Regions from separate parts of the Lysobacter sp. TAF61 genome, predicted to be linked through region 1. Evidence: riboswitches for the same ligand, from Rfam matches in the RefSeq annotation. Region 1 holds a riboswitch; the other holds the start of a gene.
The links. Region 1 has a riboswitch for cobalamin ahead of btuB (TonB-dependent vitamin B12 receptor). Riboswitches for the same ligand answer to the same signal wherever they lie in the genome.
Positions count from the first base shown of each region.

Region 2: linked by a shared signal. The riboswitch ahead of AB4Y64_RS14055 (ribonucleoside-diphosphate reductase subunit alpha) and the one ahead of btuB (TonB-dependent vitamin B12 receptor) in region 1 are both predicted to bind cobalamin.

Region 1 covers NZ_JBFRDH010000004.1:289,585-296,789, reverse strand. The annotation lists gene bioD (dethiobiotin synthase) at 1-624, opposite strand, end outside; gene AB4Y64_RS11450 (GAF domain-containing protein) at 679-1,164, shown strand; gene AB4Y64_RS11445 (TfoX/Sxy family protein) at 1,161-1,550, shown strand; cobalamin riboswitch at 1,705-1,923, shown strand; gene btuB (TonB-dependent vitamin B12 receptor) at 2,086-3,966, shown strand; gene AB4Y64_RS11435 (NAD(P)/FAD-dependent oxidoreductase) at 3,948-5,228, opposite strand; gene AB4Y64_RS11430 (ferritin-like domain-containing protein) at 5,229-5,849, opposite strand; gene AB4Y64_RS11425 (aromatic ring-hydroxylating oxygenase subunit alpha) at 6,101-7,205, shown strand, end outside.
Region 2 covers NZ_JBFRDH010000006.1:70,193-77,397, reverse strand. The annotation lists gene AB4Y64_RS14060 (DUF2339 domain-containing protein) at 1-2,298, opposite strand, end outside; cobalamin riboswitch at 2,416-2,656, shown strand; gene AB4Y64_RS14055 (ribonucleoside-diphosphate reductase subunit alpha) at 3,025-5,385, shown strand; gene AB4Y64_RS14050 (ribonucleotide-diphosphate reductase subunit beta) at 5,531-6,541, shown strand; gene AB4Y64_RS14045 (acyl-CoA thioesterase) at 6,528-6,932, shown strand; gene AB4Y64_RS14040 (glycosyltransferase family 39 protein) at 7,121-7,205, shown strand, end outside.

The DNA.
Region 1 (7,205 bases):
CCAACAAGGTATCGGCAGGCGCTGCCGCAGCAGCGTGAAGTTGTCGTCCGCGCGCGCCATGTGCGGATCGATGTCGTTGCCGATCCATCCGGCCAGCTGCAAACCATCGGCAGCGATCGCACGCGCAGTCAGGCGCGCGTGATTGATGCAACCCAGGCGCAGGCCGACGACCATCACCACCGGCAGTTTCAGCGCGCGCACCAGGTCGGCCTGGTCGACCGTGGCCGACAACGGCGCAGCCCAGCCACCCACACCTTCCACGACGACGGCATCGGCCATCGCCGCCAGCCGCGCGTGCGCATCGAGGATCGGTTCCAGTCGCACCGTCACGCCGGCATCGGCGGCGGCCAGTTCCGGCGCCAGCGGCTGCAACAGTGCATAGGGGTTTACGTCGTCGTAGTCCGGCCGCGGCGCACTGGCCGCCTGCAGCAGCAACGCATCCTCGTTGCGCAGGCCATCGCAGGTGACCTCGCAGCCGCTCGCCAGCGGCTTCATCCCGACCGCGCGCAGGCCGCGCCCGCGCAATGCGTGCAGCAAGGTCGCGCTGGCCAGGGACTTGCCGATGCCGGTATCGGTGCCGGTAATGAACCAGCCCGCGCATTCATGGGACGTGGCGTCGCTCATGGCCGGCACCCGGGCCTGACATGCACGCTGGTAGACTGCGGGAAAGAGGCGCTTATGTTCACCAGCGAAAGTCTAAGCGGGCCCAAGCCCGAACAGTACGCACAGTTGCTCGAGCAGGCGCGCGCCCTCGTGCATGGCGAGCGCGACCGTGTCGCCAATGCCGCGAACCTTTCGGCGCTGGTCTACAACTCGCTGCCGGGCCTGAACTGGGTCGGTTTCTACCTCTATGACGGCACCGAACTGGTGGTCGGCCCCTTCCAGGGCTTGCCCGCCTGCATCCGGATTCCGCTCGACAAGGGGGTGTGCGGGGCTGCCGCGACCACCCGCCAGACCCAGCGGATCGCCGACGTCCACGCCTTCCCTGGCCACATTGCGTGCGATTCTGCGTCTAACTCCGAACTGGTCGTGCCACTTGTGGGGGGGGATGGCCAGCTGATCGGCGTGTTCGATCTGGACAGCCCGCACTTCGACCGCTTCGACGCCGACGACCAGCGCGGCCTGGAGGCGATTGCCCAGGCCTTCGTGGAGTCGCTGGCATGAATACCGCAAAAAACGCCGCAAACAGCACCGACAAGATGCGCAACATCGGGCCCAAGTCCGCGGCCTGGCTGCGCCAGGTGGGATTGCGCACGCGCGAGGACCTGGCCGGAGTGGGCACGGTGGAGGCGTTCATGCGGGTCAAGCGCGCCGGCTTCAAACCGACCTTGAACCTGCTGTACGCCATCGAGGGCGCGCTGCAGGACTGCCATTGGCAGGAAGTCTCCGACGAACGCCGCGCCGAGCTGATTGCCGCCACCGAAGCCGCAATCGCCCTGCTGCCGCCACCGCGCTACCGCCCACCGGCGGGACCGGTGACCACGACCCAGATCGCCGAAGAGACGATGGAGATGCCGTCGCTGCTGGACGAGCCCGCCGAGCGGGATTGACGCGAGCAACGCCCCTGGATCCCCGCCTTCGCGGGGATGACATCAGATCGAAGACCGGGCAACGCGCCGAAGCAATCCCCGGCCCGGCGGACGCCGCCCATGCGAAGCCCCCGCATCACGAGAGGCCATTTGGGCAGCGGGGAACATATCGCGTAGACTGCGCCCGCTTCGAGGTGACCCGGCGGCGTCTGCCGGCGGGTTGAAACGGGAAGCCGGTGACGTCCCCGCAGGGATCATTCCGGCACTGCCCCCGCAACGGTAAGCGAGTACAAGCGCTGCATCCGCCACTGTGCATGACACGGGAAGGCGCGGCGCCGGAGAGCACATGCCTCCACTCGCGAGTCCGGAGACCGGCCTGGAAGCAGGGTCACGCGCCTGTACATGACAGTACGGACGGGCCCACCCCTGGTTGCGATGCGGAGGGCATCGCGGCGGCGACGTTGGCGCCGTGCGCCCACACCGCAGCCCCGTGCACTCTCCTCGCGACTTCCCCAGTTGCCCGTCACGGCACGAGCCGTGCGTTGGAGAAATATCGATGCAATTGCGTACCCCGATGTCGATGGCCGTGCACCTCGCTGTCGCGTGCCTGTTCGCCGCGCCCGCGCTCGCCCAGGCGCAGGACACCGCCGGCGCCACCGACCTGGACCAGGTCATCGTCACCGCCAACCGCACCGCGGTCAGCGTCAACGACGCACTGGCGCCGGTGGAAGTCATCGACGCCGAACAGATCCGCGCCAGCCAGGCGCGCTCGCTGCCCGACCTGCTGCGCGGTCGCGCCGGCATCTCGATGTCGAACCAGGGCGGCGACGGCAAGCTGACCACGCTGTTCCTGCGCGGCGCCGAATCCGACCACGTGCTGGTGCTTGTCGACGGTATCCGAGTCGGCTCGGCCACCTCCGGCCTGACCGCGTTCCAGGACCTGCCGATCGAGATGATCGACCGCGTCGAGATCGTCCGTGGCCCGCGCTCGAGCCTGTACGGCGCCGACGCCATCGGCGGCGTGATCCAGGTGTTCACCCGCCGCGACAAGCATGCATTCGCCCCGCGCGTGCGCTTCGACGGCGGCAGCAACGACACCCTCGGCTATGGCGTCGGCTTCGGCGGAGGCAATGACCGTGGCTGGTTCGGCGCCGACTACCAGCACACGCGCACCAGCGGCATCAACGCCTGCAACGGCTTCTTCGACCCGGCCACGTTCGACGGCGCCGGTTGCTTCATCGCCCTCGACTCCCAGCCCGACCGCGACGGCTACGAGAAGGACGCCCTGTCGCTGCGCGGTGGAATCAACCTCGGCGAGCAGTGGACGCTGGAAGGCCATGCCCTGCGCAACGAAGGCGACAACGAGTTCGACGGCGACTTCACCGACCGCGCCGAAACCGTGCAGCAGGTCATCGGCGGCAAGGTGCGCTGGCACCCGTCCGACCGCGTCGATGTGCACCTGACCGCCGGCCGCAACGTCGACTCGTCCGACAACTTCCTCGGCGACACCTACCTCGATTTCTTCAGCACCCACCGTGACAGCGCCACGCTGCAGGGCGACTTCGGCCTCGCCGCCAACCAGCTCGTCAGCGTCGGCCTGGACTGGCTCAACGACAGCGTCGAGAGCACCACGCGCTACGACGAGGACGAGCGCGACAACAAGGCAGCCTTCGTGCAGTACCAGGGCAAGTTCGGCGCGCAGTCGCTGGAGGCCAGCGTGCGCCACGACGACAACGAGCAGTTCGGTGGCCACACCACCGGCGGCGCGGCATGGGGCCTGGTGTTCGCCGACAGCTGGCGCGTCACCGCTGGCTACGGCAGTGCGTTCAAGGCGCCGACGTTCAACGAGTTGTACTACCCGTTCTTCGGCAACCCCAACCTGCGCCCGGAAGATTCGGAGACCTGGGAGCTTGGCGTGGCCTATCTGGGTAACGGTTTCAACGTGCACCTCGATACGTTCAGCACCGACGTCGACGACCTGATCGCGTTCGATGCGGCCATCAATCTGCCCAACAATGTCGAGAAGGCGCGCATGCAGGGTGCGGAGCTGTCGGCCGACACGGCGCTCGCGGACTGGACGATCAATGGTGCGATCAGTTTCCTCGACACCGAGAATCGTCGTGGGTTCTATGAGGGCAACGATCTGGCCCGCCGCGCCAAGAACAGTGCTCGCCTGGATGTCGATCGCGCTTTTGGTGATTTCCGTGTTGGCCTGACTGCGGTGGGCGAAGGTTCGCGCTACGACGATGTCGCCAATACGCGTCGTCTCGGCGGCTACGGCACGCTCGATCTGCGCGCCGAGTACGCGCTTACCCGCGATCTGACGCTGCAGGCACGGGTGGCCAACGTGTTCGACCGTGATTACGAGACGGTGGCGTTCTACAACCAGCCGGGTCGGGAGTGGTTCCTGACGCTGCGCTATGCGCCGATGGACTGAGGCGGCGCTGTGGTGATGTGATTGAAGGGCCCGGCGATGTCGGGCCTTTCTTTTTGGCGGTCGAAAGAGAACAGTTGCGTCAGCGGATGACGTTGGCGCTTGATCGCGGCGCGGATCAGGTCTCGACCGACCATCGAGTAGGTGATGCCGTTTCCACCGTAGGCCATCGCGAACAGGACGCGTGGGCCCCATTGCGGGTGCGGGCCCATGAAGGGCAGGCCGTCCTTGGTCTCGGCGAAGGTGCCGGCCCAGGAGAAGGCAGGAATCAATGGCTGCAGATGTGGAAGCAGGGCGGCGAGTTTCTCCATCAGCTTGCGTGACTTCTTGCCCAGCCGGCTGTCCCGCCGGGCCGGGATGTCGACGGCGTCGTCCTCGCCGCCCACGATCACGCGGTAGTCGGGCGTGGTGCGCAGGTAGAGATACGGTCTGGCGGTTTCCCACATGACGGTGCGTCGGAGCGGCTCCAGCACCGATGGATCGAAGGGGTCCGAGATGAATGCATAGCTGCTGCGGTTGCTGGCGTAACGTCGCTTGAGCCAGTTCTGGGAAGCGTAGCCGGCGGCGATGACGACGTGCCCGGCGCGAACGCGCTGGCCGCCTGCGGTGATCAGCTCGACCTTGCGGGCGGAAGGGATGACCGCTTCCACGCAGGTGCGATCGAACACCTGCGCGCCCTCGCCCTGCAGCGCGCGGAACAATCGAAGCGTCAGCCGGTACGGGTCGATGCTGGCTGCCGGCGTGCTGACTATCGCCGCCGGCGCGCGGAAGCCATGACGCTCCTGCAGTTCGTCCGGTCCGAGCCATTCGACGTCGAACCCGTGCCCGGCACGAAGTTCGAACTCGTCGCGAAGCGCTCGCGCGTGCCAGGCACGGCTGGCGTAGTACACGCTCTTCACGCGCTGGAAGCCGACATCGCGGATCCGGCGCGACAATGCTTCCAGGCCGCAGATGGTTTCGGCGCAGGCCCGGTACGACTTGAGCGCTTCGTCCATTCCGTACTGGCGGGCCAGGTCGCCCAGGGTCACATCGCTCTCGTACTGCAGCAGCGCGGTGCTTGCCGCGGTGCTGCCCCAGCCGATGTCGCGCTGCTCGAGGACGACCACCTCGTGTCCGTCCTCGACCAGGGCATCGGCGATCAGGGCGGCGGTGATGCCGCCGCCGATGATCGCCACGTCACAACGGATGTCGGCCTGCAGGCGCGGAAATGCATGCATCAGGCCGCTGTTGACGGCCCAGTACGGGTATCCGCTCTTGAGGTCCAATCAGTGCTTCTTCGGCATCGATTCGCGCGCCTTCTCGGCACGCGCCGCGCCAATGGCGGTCTCGACCTGCTTGACCTCTTCCGGCGGCGGCAGCACCGCGGGGATGCCGAGCGACTGCAGCCACAACTCCCGGCTCCAGCCCTTGGTGTGGTACAGATGGTGGTCTTCGTCTTTCTCCACGGCCTCGTATGCCTGCTTGAGCACGCTCGCCAGGTTGCCGGTGGTGTGTTCGGCGATCTGTCCGATCAGCTCCCAGTTGTGGTGATCCTTGGTTTCGGCCAGCACCACGCATTCGGTCGCCACCAGTTCGGCCGCGGTGGGGGTGCCGTTCTTGCGCGCCATGGCCATCGCCTCGACCAGCGACTTGCCGATGTGGCCGACAACCTCGCGACCGGGCGTCTTTGTATCTGGATCCAGGCCCAGGGCTTCGAAGACGCTGAGCAGGACCTTGCGATGGGTCTTGGTCTCGGACAGGTATCCCTGCCATTCCTCGCGCAGGTCTTCGTTGACCGCGCAGGCGATGGCGGTTTCGTAGATCTGGATGCCGCCCAGCTCGGTCTCCAGCGCCTGAAACAGCAGTTCGTTGACCTGGTCCTGTTCGATCGTTGCTTTCCTGGCCATTGCCGGGACTCCACTGACTGATTTGAAGGAGACCCACGTGTAGACACCGCGGCGTTAACCGGACGTGGAAAATTCGGTGGGCGCCTTCGACATCCGCCCATCCGTCGAAGTGAACGGCGTCGTCACGAATGCGACTGGAAGCGTTCGCTGTGCGCACGGAAGGGTCCGCATTGACACCGTCGCCAGCCGCGGGAAAGTATGTGGCGGGGAAGCAGTCCGGGCCGCCAGGCCCGCGCATCAGGGCGAGGCGAATGAATCCATCCGTTGCAGAGCTGGTTGGGCAGTACGATCCGACGTTGCCGCTGGAAGAGGCCTCGACCATTCCGGCGTCGTGGTACGTCGATGAGCGCATCAGCGAGCGCGAGCGGCGTACCACGTTCTCGCGCTCCTGGCAGATGGCCGCGCGCCTGGACCAGTTGCGCGAACCCGGCCAGTACGTCACCTGCGAGATCGCGGGCGAACCCATCCTGGTCGTGCGCGGCAGCGACGGCGAGCTGCGCGGTTTCTTCAATGTCTGCCGCCACCATGCCGCGGCGGTGATGACCGAGCCTTCCGGCTGCGCGCAGAACCTGCGCTGCCCGTACCACGGCTGGACCTACACGCTGGAGGGCGCGCTCAAGGGCACGCCGAGCTTCAACAGCGAATGCCACTTCGACCGCTCGCAGCATGGTCTGGCGCCTGTCGCCACCGCGGTCTGGGAGAACTGGGTGTTCGTGCTGCTGGATGCGCAGGGGCCAAGCCTGGAGGAGTTCCTCGGTGCCGACCTGATCGCGCAGATCCGCCCACTGCAGCTGTCGAAGCTGCATTTCTTCGAACGCCGCCATTACCTGTTCGACTGCAACTGGAAGGTGTTCGTCGACAATTACCTCGATGGCGGCTACCACGTCCCGCACCTGCACAAGGGCCTGGACAGCGTGCTGGACTACAAGAACTACACCATCGAAAACGGCGGCCGCTTCTGCCTGCAGTCCAGTCCACTGACCACGGCCAAGGCGCAGGAGGACTACGCCGCCGTGCGCAAGGGCGATCGCGCGCTCTACTACTGGATGCACCCGAACCTGATGATCAACTGGTACGAGGGCATGATGGACACCAACCTCGTGCTGCCGCTGGGCGTGGACAAGACCGAGGTGATCTTCGACTTCTGGTTCGACGATGTGTCCGAGGCGGCCCATGCGCGCAATCGCGCCAGTGTCGATGTTGGCCAGCAGATCCAGGACGAGGACATGGCGATCTGCAAGTCGGTGCAGCGCGGGTTGCACTCGCGCGCGTATTCGACCGGACGGCTGTCGGTGCGGCGCGAAGCCGGTGAGCATCTGTTCCATCGGTTGCTGCATGAGGATCTGAGCGCGGGCG
Region 2 (7,205 bases), on a different contig from region 1:
CAGCGGGATGCGACGTTCACGCAACTCGTCGGAGACCAGCGGCGAAGTGAGCCATGCGGCGACCAGCCCGACCACGGCCAGTTGCGCCAGGTCCAGCGGGTTGAGCAGCGGCACCCACGGCAACGGCGCGCTGTTGCCGGCGATGGTCAGCGCGATTGCAGCGGCGAACGCCAGAGCGAGCACGAACGTCCACTGCAACGGCCTGCGCCACTGTTCGAAGTGACTCGCCAGGGGCATTGCGATCCACTGCGGACGCCACTGCACCAGCGCGGCAATGCACCAGCCGGGCAAGCCGAGCGCGGCGATCTGCCAACCCTCGCCCCAGCCGGCGTCGCTGGCCAGCTGGTGCAGGCACAGGCCCGCGGCGAGCGCCCACGCCCACAACCACAGCGCATGGGCCATGCCGGGTTCGCCATTGCCGTCGGCATGGTCGCGAAGGCAACGCAGACTGCGCCAGCCGGTCAGTGCGAACAGCAGCCACGCCACCCCGCCGAGGCCGGCAAAGGGATGGCCATGCGCGGCGTCCTGCGCGAGCGCCAGCAGCACCGCCGCGGCCATGCTCGCCACCACCGTCCATGCCAGCGCGCGTGCCGGGTTGCGCCGATGGACTTCGGCCACGATCCAGCCCGTCACCGCCACGAACATCAGGATCGCGTCGGGCCATTCCTGCGTCGTGACGAAGCGGTCGATCTCGTGCAGCCCGTTGCCGAACCACCAGCCCAGGCCCCACAGGTAATAGACCAGCGCCGGCCGGTCGGCGGCGACGCGGCGATAGCTCCACGCGCTGGCGAAACCGGCGATCGCGATCAGCAATGCGCCCATGCAGGCCGCGTTGAGCACCGGCGTCGCGGCGGCCGGGTTGTCGGCAATGCCGATGGTGAAGGCGCCGGCGGCGAGCAGCTGCAACAGCAGCCCTGTCACTTGCGGCAAACGGCGTTGCTGGTGCGATCCCAGCCACACCAGCGCCGCACCCTCGAGCGCGAACACGCAGGCGGTGGCCTGCGCCGACAGTGCCAACGGCACGGCCAGCGTGGCAAACCCGACGGCAAGCAACGCGTGCGACGTCGCCAGCGTGACGAAGCGTTCGCGCCGGCGCAGCCACCACGACAGCGCCGCATACACCACCGCCAGCGCCAGCGCGCACAGGGCCAGCTGCATGCGCTCGCCTTCGAGCAGCGCGGCCTGCAACGCGAAGGCCACGAGCGGCGTGCCAAACACCAGGCAGCCATCGATGCGGTCGCGCTTGCCATCAGGCCGTTGCTGCGCGTAGAGGATCGGCACGAGCAGGTAGCAGAAGAAGAACAGCAACAGGAACGGTTCGGTGCTCGCGAAGTGCTCGGGCTTGTAGCTCATCGCGCCCCAGACCGTGCCGACACCGAAGGTGAAGACGAAACCCAGCAGGTTCAGCGCGCGCCACGGACGCATCCAGGCAATCGCGAAGATGGCCAGGTTGAGCATGGCGTAGTAGCCGAACAGCGCGACGTGGTTGCCGCTGCCGGTCGACAGCCAGATCGGCGCGAGAAAGCCGGCCAGGATGCCGAGCACCGCAAGCGCGATCGCGTTCTGGCGAACCGCCAGCACACCGGCGCCGGCCACCAGCACCACGCTCAGGCCGAACGCAGCGCCGGCCGGTAGCAACTGGTAGAAGCGGAAGGCCGCGAAGATCACCAGCAACAGCACGCCGATCGCGCCGCCCTGCAGGCTCAGCGCGAAGCTGCGCCTGGCCTCGCGTTGGCGCCAACCGAATACGAGCGCCGCGAGCGCCGAGGCGGCAACGCCGGCCAGGCGCAGTTCGACCGGCATGCGCATCCAGCCCTGGTCGGAGGCGTACTTCAGCAACGAGGCGATACCGGCGAAGAACACCAGCACGCCGACCTTGACCGGCATGTTGCCTTCGGTGAACCACCTGCGAACTGCACGCGTGGCCAGGTCGACCATGTCCGGTCGCGCCGGTTCGCGCGGCGCGCGCGTGTACTGCGGCGTGGCTCGTTCGCGCGCGGCGGCCGGCAGCGGCGGCCGCGCCGGCACCTGCGACGCTGGCGCAGCTGCAGGCGCGGCGGGACGTTCGAGCGGAGGCGGTGCGGCCGCGGCAGCCGATGGCGCCTGGGCGCGCATCCATTCCTGCAGCGTCGGCCCCTCTGCCTGTTCGCCGGCGACCGGCGGCGAGCGCAATTGCGCGACCTGCACCTCGAGGACGGCGACGCGCGCCTTGAGCGTCCCGATCATCGTCAGCGCGACGATCAGCAGGACCGGCACCGACAACACCAGCAGCACGAGAATTCCTATTCCACCAGCCATCCATGGGCCCCCTGTTGTGGATTTGGGCTCACATTACCGCAAGCGCAGGTGTGCGGTTCAGCTTTTGCGTTCGGATCGTGGCGCACAACATTATGTGTTGACCAACCAGCTCGACCACACTATGTTGTGTCCGTCGGTGCCGGCCTAGCGGTCGGCTTAAAAGGGAAGTCCGGTGCGGCCACGCTCGAACAGCGAGCGGCCAACTCCGGCGCTGCCCCGCAGCGGTAGTGGAAACGAACGCCGTCATGGCACTGGGCCCAAGGCCCGGGAAGCGACGGTCAGTAGGTGAGGTCACCAGCGGCAAACGCCCGGTCCTCGCGTCCAGAGCCCGAAGACCTGCCGACAGCCGCGCGTTGCACACCGCGCGGTGACCGGCCAGCGAGTCTTCGGAGGGAAGACGGTCGGTGTCGCACGGTGGCGCCGTTGCTGTCGAAGAACGCATGCGCCACTCCAGGCCGGTCTCGGCCTGCGCGACGCCGCAACCGCAATCTCCGAGTCCCGCGACCCGCGCCACGCCGCCCTTCGAGGGAAGGACGACGAGCCGTGCGCCCACGCACCGGAGCCAACAGCATGACCACCACCACCGACGCGCCCGCCGCCAGCAAGGCTGCCGCCCAGCCGAAGGCCACGCTCGTCACGACCGCGGCCGCCACGACCGCCTCCGCCACGACCGCGCAGGGCGAGTCCGCTGGCTTCGCCCTGACCCCGCCGGCCGCGAACCTCACCATGACGGTGACCAAGCGCAACGGCCGCCGCGACCCGGTCGACCTCAACAAGATCGTGCGCGCGGTGACGCGCAACTGCGATGGCCTGTTCGCGGTCGATCCGATGCGCGTGGCCACGCGCACCATTTCCGGCCTGTACGACGGCGCGACCACGCGCGAACTGGACGAGCTGTCGATCCGCACCGCCGCGCTGCTGACCGCCGAGGAGCCCGAGTACGGCCGCCTCGCCGCGCGCCTGCTCGCCGGCGTGATCGAGAAGGAAGTCGCCGGCATCGAGATCCATGCGTTCTCGCAGTCGGTGCAGCGCGGCCATGAGCTGGGCCTGATCAACGAGCGCCTGCTGACCTTCGTCCAGGCCAACGCGCGCAAGCTCAACGACGCCATCGACCCGGCGCTGAACCAGCGCTTCGACTACTTCGGCCTGCGCACGCTGTACGACCGCTACCTGCTGCGCCACCCGACGGCGCGGACCGTCATCGAGACTCCGCAGCAGTTCTTCCTGCGCATTGCCTGCGCGCTCAGCGAGGATGTCAGCGACGCGCTGGCGTTGTACCGGCGCATGGCGCAGCTGGACTACATCCCGAGTTCGCCGACGCTGTTCAACTCGGGCACGACGCACGAGCAGCTGTCGAGCTGCTTCCTGCTCGACTCACCGGAAGACTCGCTGGAGAGCATCTACAAGCGCTACATGGACGTGGCCAAACTGAGCAAGTTCAGTGGCGGCATCGGCCTGAGCTACACCCGCATCCGCTCGCGCGGTTCGCTGATCCGTTCCACCAATGGCCTGAGCAACGGCATCGTGCCGTGGCTGAAGACGCTCGACGCCTCGGTCGCGGCGGTGAACCAGGGCGGCAAGCGCAAGGGCGCGGCCTGCGTATACCTGGAGCCGTGGCACGCCGACGTCGAGGAGTTCCTCGAGCTGCGCGACAACACCGGCGACGAAGCACGACGCACGCACAACCTCAACCTGGCCAACTGGATCCCGGACGAGTTCATGCGCCGCGTGGAGGCCGATGGCGACTGGTCGCTGTTCGATCCGGCCAAGGTGCCGCAGCTGACCGACCTGTGGGGCGAGGCGTTCGATCGCGCCTACCACGCCGCCGAAGTCGCCGGCCTGGCGACGCGCCAGGTCAAGGCGCGCGAGCTCTACAGCCGCATGGTGCGGACACTGGCGCAGACCGGCAACGGCTGGATGAACTTCAAGGACAAGTCCAACCGCGCCTGCAACCAGACCCTGCGCGATGGCAACGTGGTGCACCTGTCGAACCTGTGCACCGAGATCCTGGAAGTCACCTCGCAGGACGAGACCGCGGTCTGCAACCTGGGCTCGATCAACCTCTCGCACCATGTCGAGCTCTTCGCCGAAGGACCGGTGCACGGCGAAGACGGCCGCTTCGATTTCGACAAGCTGGCCGAGACGGTGCGGCTCGCTGTACGCCAGCTCGATCGCGTCATCGACCTGAACTTCTACCCGATCGAAACCGCGCGCCGCGCCAACCTGAAGTGGCGTCCGGTGGGCCTTGGCGTGATGGGCCTGCAGGACGTGTTCTTCAAGCTGCGCATGCCGTTCGATTCGGACCAGGCGCGGGCGCTGTCGAAGCAGATCGCCGAGGCGGTCTACTTCCACGCACTGTCGGCCTCCAACGAACTGGCGATGGAACGTGGCCGCCACCCGTCGTTCGCCGACACCCGCGCTTCGCAGGGCGAGCTGCAGTTCGAGGCCTGGGGCGTGGCGCCGTCCGACGCCCACGGCTGGGACGGCCTGCGCGCACGCATCGCCGAGCACGGCCTGCGCAACTCGCTGCTGATCGCGATCGCGCCGACCGCCACCATCGCCTCGATCGCCGGTTGCTACGAGTGCATCGAGCCGCAGATATCGAACCTGTTCAAGCGCGAGACGCTGTCGGGCGACTTCCTCGTGGTCAACCGCTACCTGGCCGAGGAGCTGAAGACGCTCGGCCTGTGGACGCCGGAGCTGCGCGACCGCATCAAGATGGCCGAAGGTTCGATCCAGGGCATCAAGGAGATTCCCGAATCGCTGCGCGCGGTCTATCGCACCGCCTGGGAACTGCCGATGCGCTCGCTGATCGACATGGCGGCCGATCGCGGCGCCTTCATCGACCAGAGCCAGTCGCTGAACCTGTTCATCGAGAGCCCGAACATCGGCCAGCTGTCGTCGATGTACATGTACGCATGGAAGAAGGGGCTCAAGACCACCTATTACCTGCGTTCGCGGCCGGCGACCAAGATCGCCAAGGCCACTGTCAGCGGCGTCGCCGAAGTGGCCAAGCCCGAGTACACGGCAGTCGAAGCGGTGGCGTGCTCGCTCGAGAACCCCGAGAGCTGCGAAGCCTGCCAGTAGCCCCTTGTAGCCCCTCGCCCGCTCGCGGGAGAGGGGTTCAACCCAACCTTCCCTTCAGCCGGCGTGCGACGCGCGAACTGCCTCCCTCCCCCGCGGAACGCAGCGTCGCCCGCCCCTGAAGGGCAAGGTCCACCGAGGCAACACCATGTCCGACACGCGCCTGCTCGACCCCGGCTTCGACCTCACCCTGCGGCCGATGCGCTACCCGCAGTTCTACGAGATGTACCGCGACGCGATCCGCAACACCTGGACCGTCGAGGAGGTCGACTTCTCGCTCGACGTCAACGACCTCAAGCACAAGCTGGGGCCGGCCGAACGCCACCTGATCGAGCGGCTGGTGGCGTTCTTCGCCACCGGCGACAGCATCGTCGCCAACAACCTGGTGCTGAACCTCTACCAGCACATCAACGCGCCCGAGGCGCGCATGTACCTGTCGCGGCAGTTGTACGAGGAAGCGCTGCACGTGCAGTTCTACCTGACCCTGCTCGACACCTACCTGCCCGACCCGGTCGCACGCGCGAAAGCCTTCGACGCGGTGCAGAACATCCCCTCGATCCGCGCCAAGGCCGAGTTCTGCTTCAAGTGGATCGATTCGATCCAGGACATCCGCCGCATCGAGACGACGCAGCAGCGCCGCCAGTTCCTGCTCAACCTGATCTGCTTCGCCTGCTGCATCGAGGGCCTGTTCTTCTTTGCCGCCTTCGCCTACGTCTACTACCTGCGCTCGCGCGGCCTGCTGCATGGCCTGGCCGCGGGCACCAACTGGGTGTTCCGTGACGAAAGCTGCCACATGGCGTTCGCCTTCGAGGTGATCCGCACCGCACGCAGCGAGCAGCCGGAACTCTTCGACGACGAACTGCAGCGCCAGGTCGTGCAGATGCTGGAAGAGGCGGTGGAGTGCGAGATGCAGTTCGCCCAGGACGTGCTGTCCGGTGGCGTCGCCGGCCTGTCGCCGAAGGACATGCGCCAGTACCTGCAGTACTGCGCCGACCAGCGCCTGGCGCAGCTGGGCATGCCGCGCCATTTCGGCGCGACCAATCCGTTCGCCTTCATGGACCTGCAGGACGTGCAGGAAGTGACCAACTTCTTCGAGCGCCGCGTCTCGGCGTACCAGGTTGGCGTGCAGGGCGAGGTCGCCTTCGATGCCGCGTTCTGATGGCACCGTCGCCTCGCCGCCGATCGAAGCGCGCATGACCGAAATAGTGTTCCCCGACCACACCAATCACCTCGGCACGCTGTTTGGCGGCCAGGCGCTGGCATGGATGGACAAGGCCGCCTTCGTCGCAGCTTCGCGCTATGCGCGCAGCACCGTGGTCACCGCGCGCTCGGAGCAGATCGATTTCCATGTCGCGGTGCCCAAGGGCGCGCTGGTCGAGCTGGTCGCGCGCGTGGTCGGCACCGGCCGCAGTTCGCTGCAGGTCGAGGTCGACATGTACCGCGAAGACCTGATGACCGGAGATACCCGGCTGGCGACGCGCGGGCGCTTCACCATGGTCGCGCTGGATGCGCATGGCCAGCCGACGCCGGTGCCGGCGCTGGCGGCATGAACCGCACGAACGCATGACGGCATGACCGCATGACGGCATGACGGCACGACGCCATCCCGGACCGGCGGAGCACGCGTGCGCTGGCTGGCGCCTTCGTACTCGCTGTTGCACGCGCCGATCGGGCCCCCATTGCATCCTGGCCGGGCGCAGGACTAAATAGCCGGCATTCTGACGGGAATCGCCCTGCCATGCCCATGCGTCTGCCCCGCAGCCACGTCCTCTGGCTGGCCCTGATCGCGATCGCGCTGTTCGTCCTGCGGCTCTACAGCAACC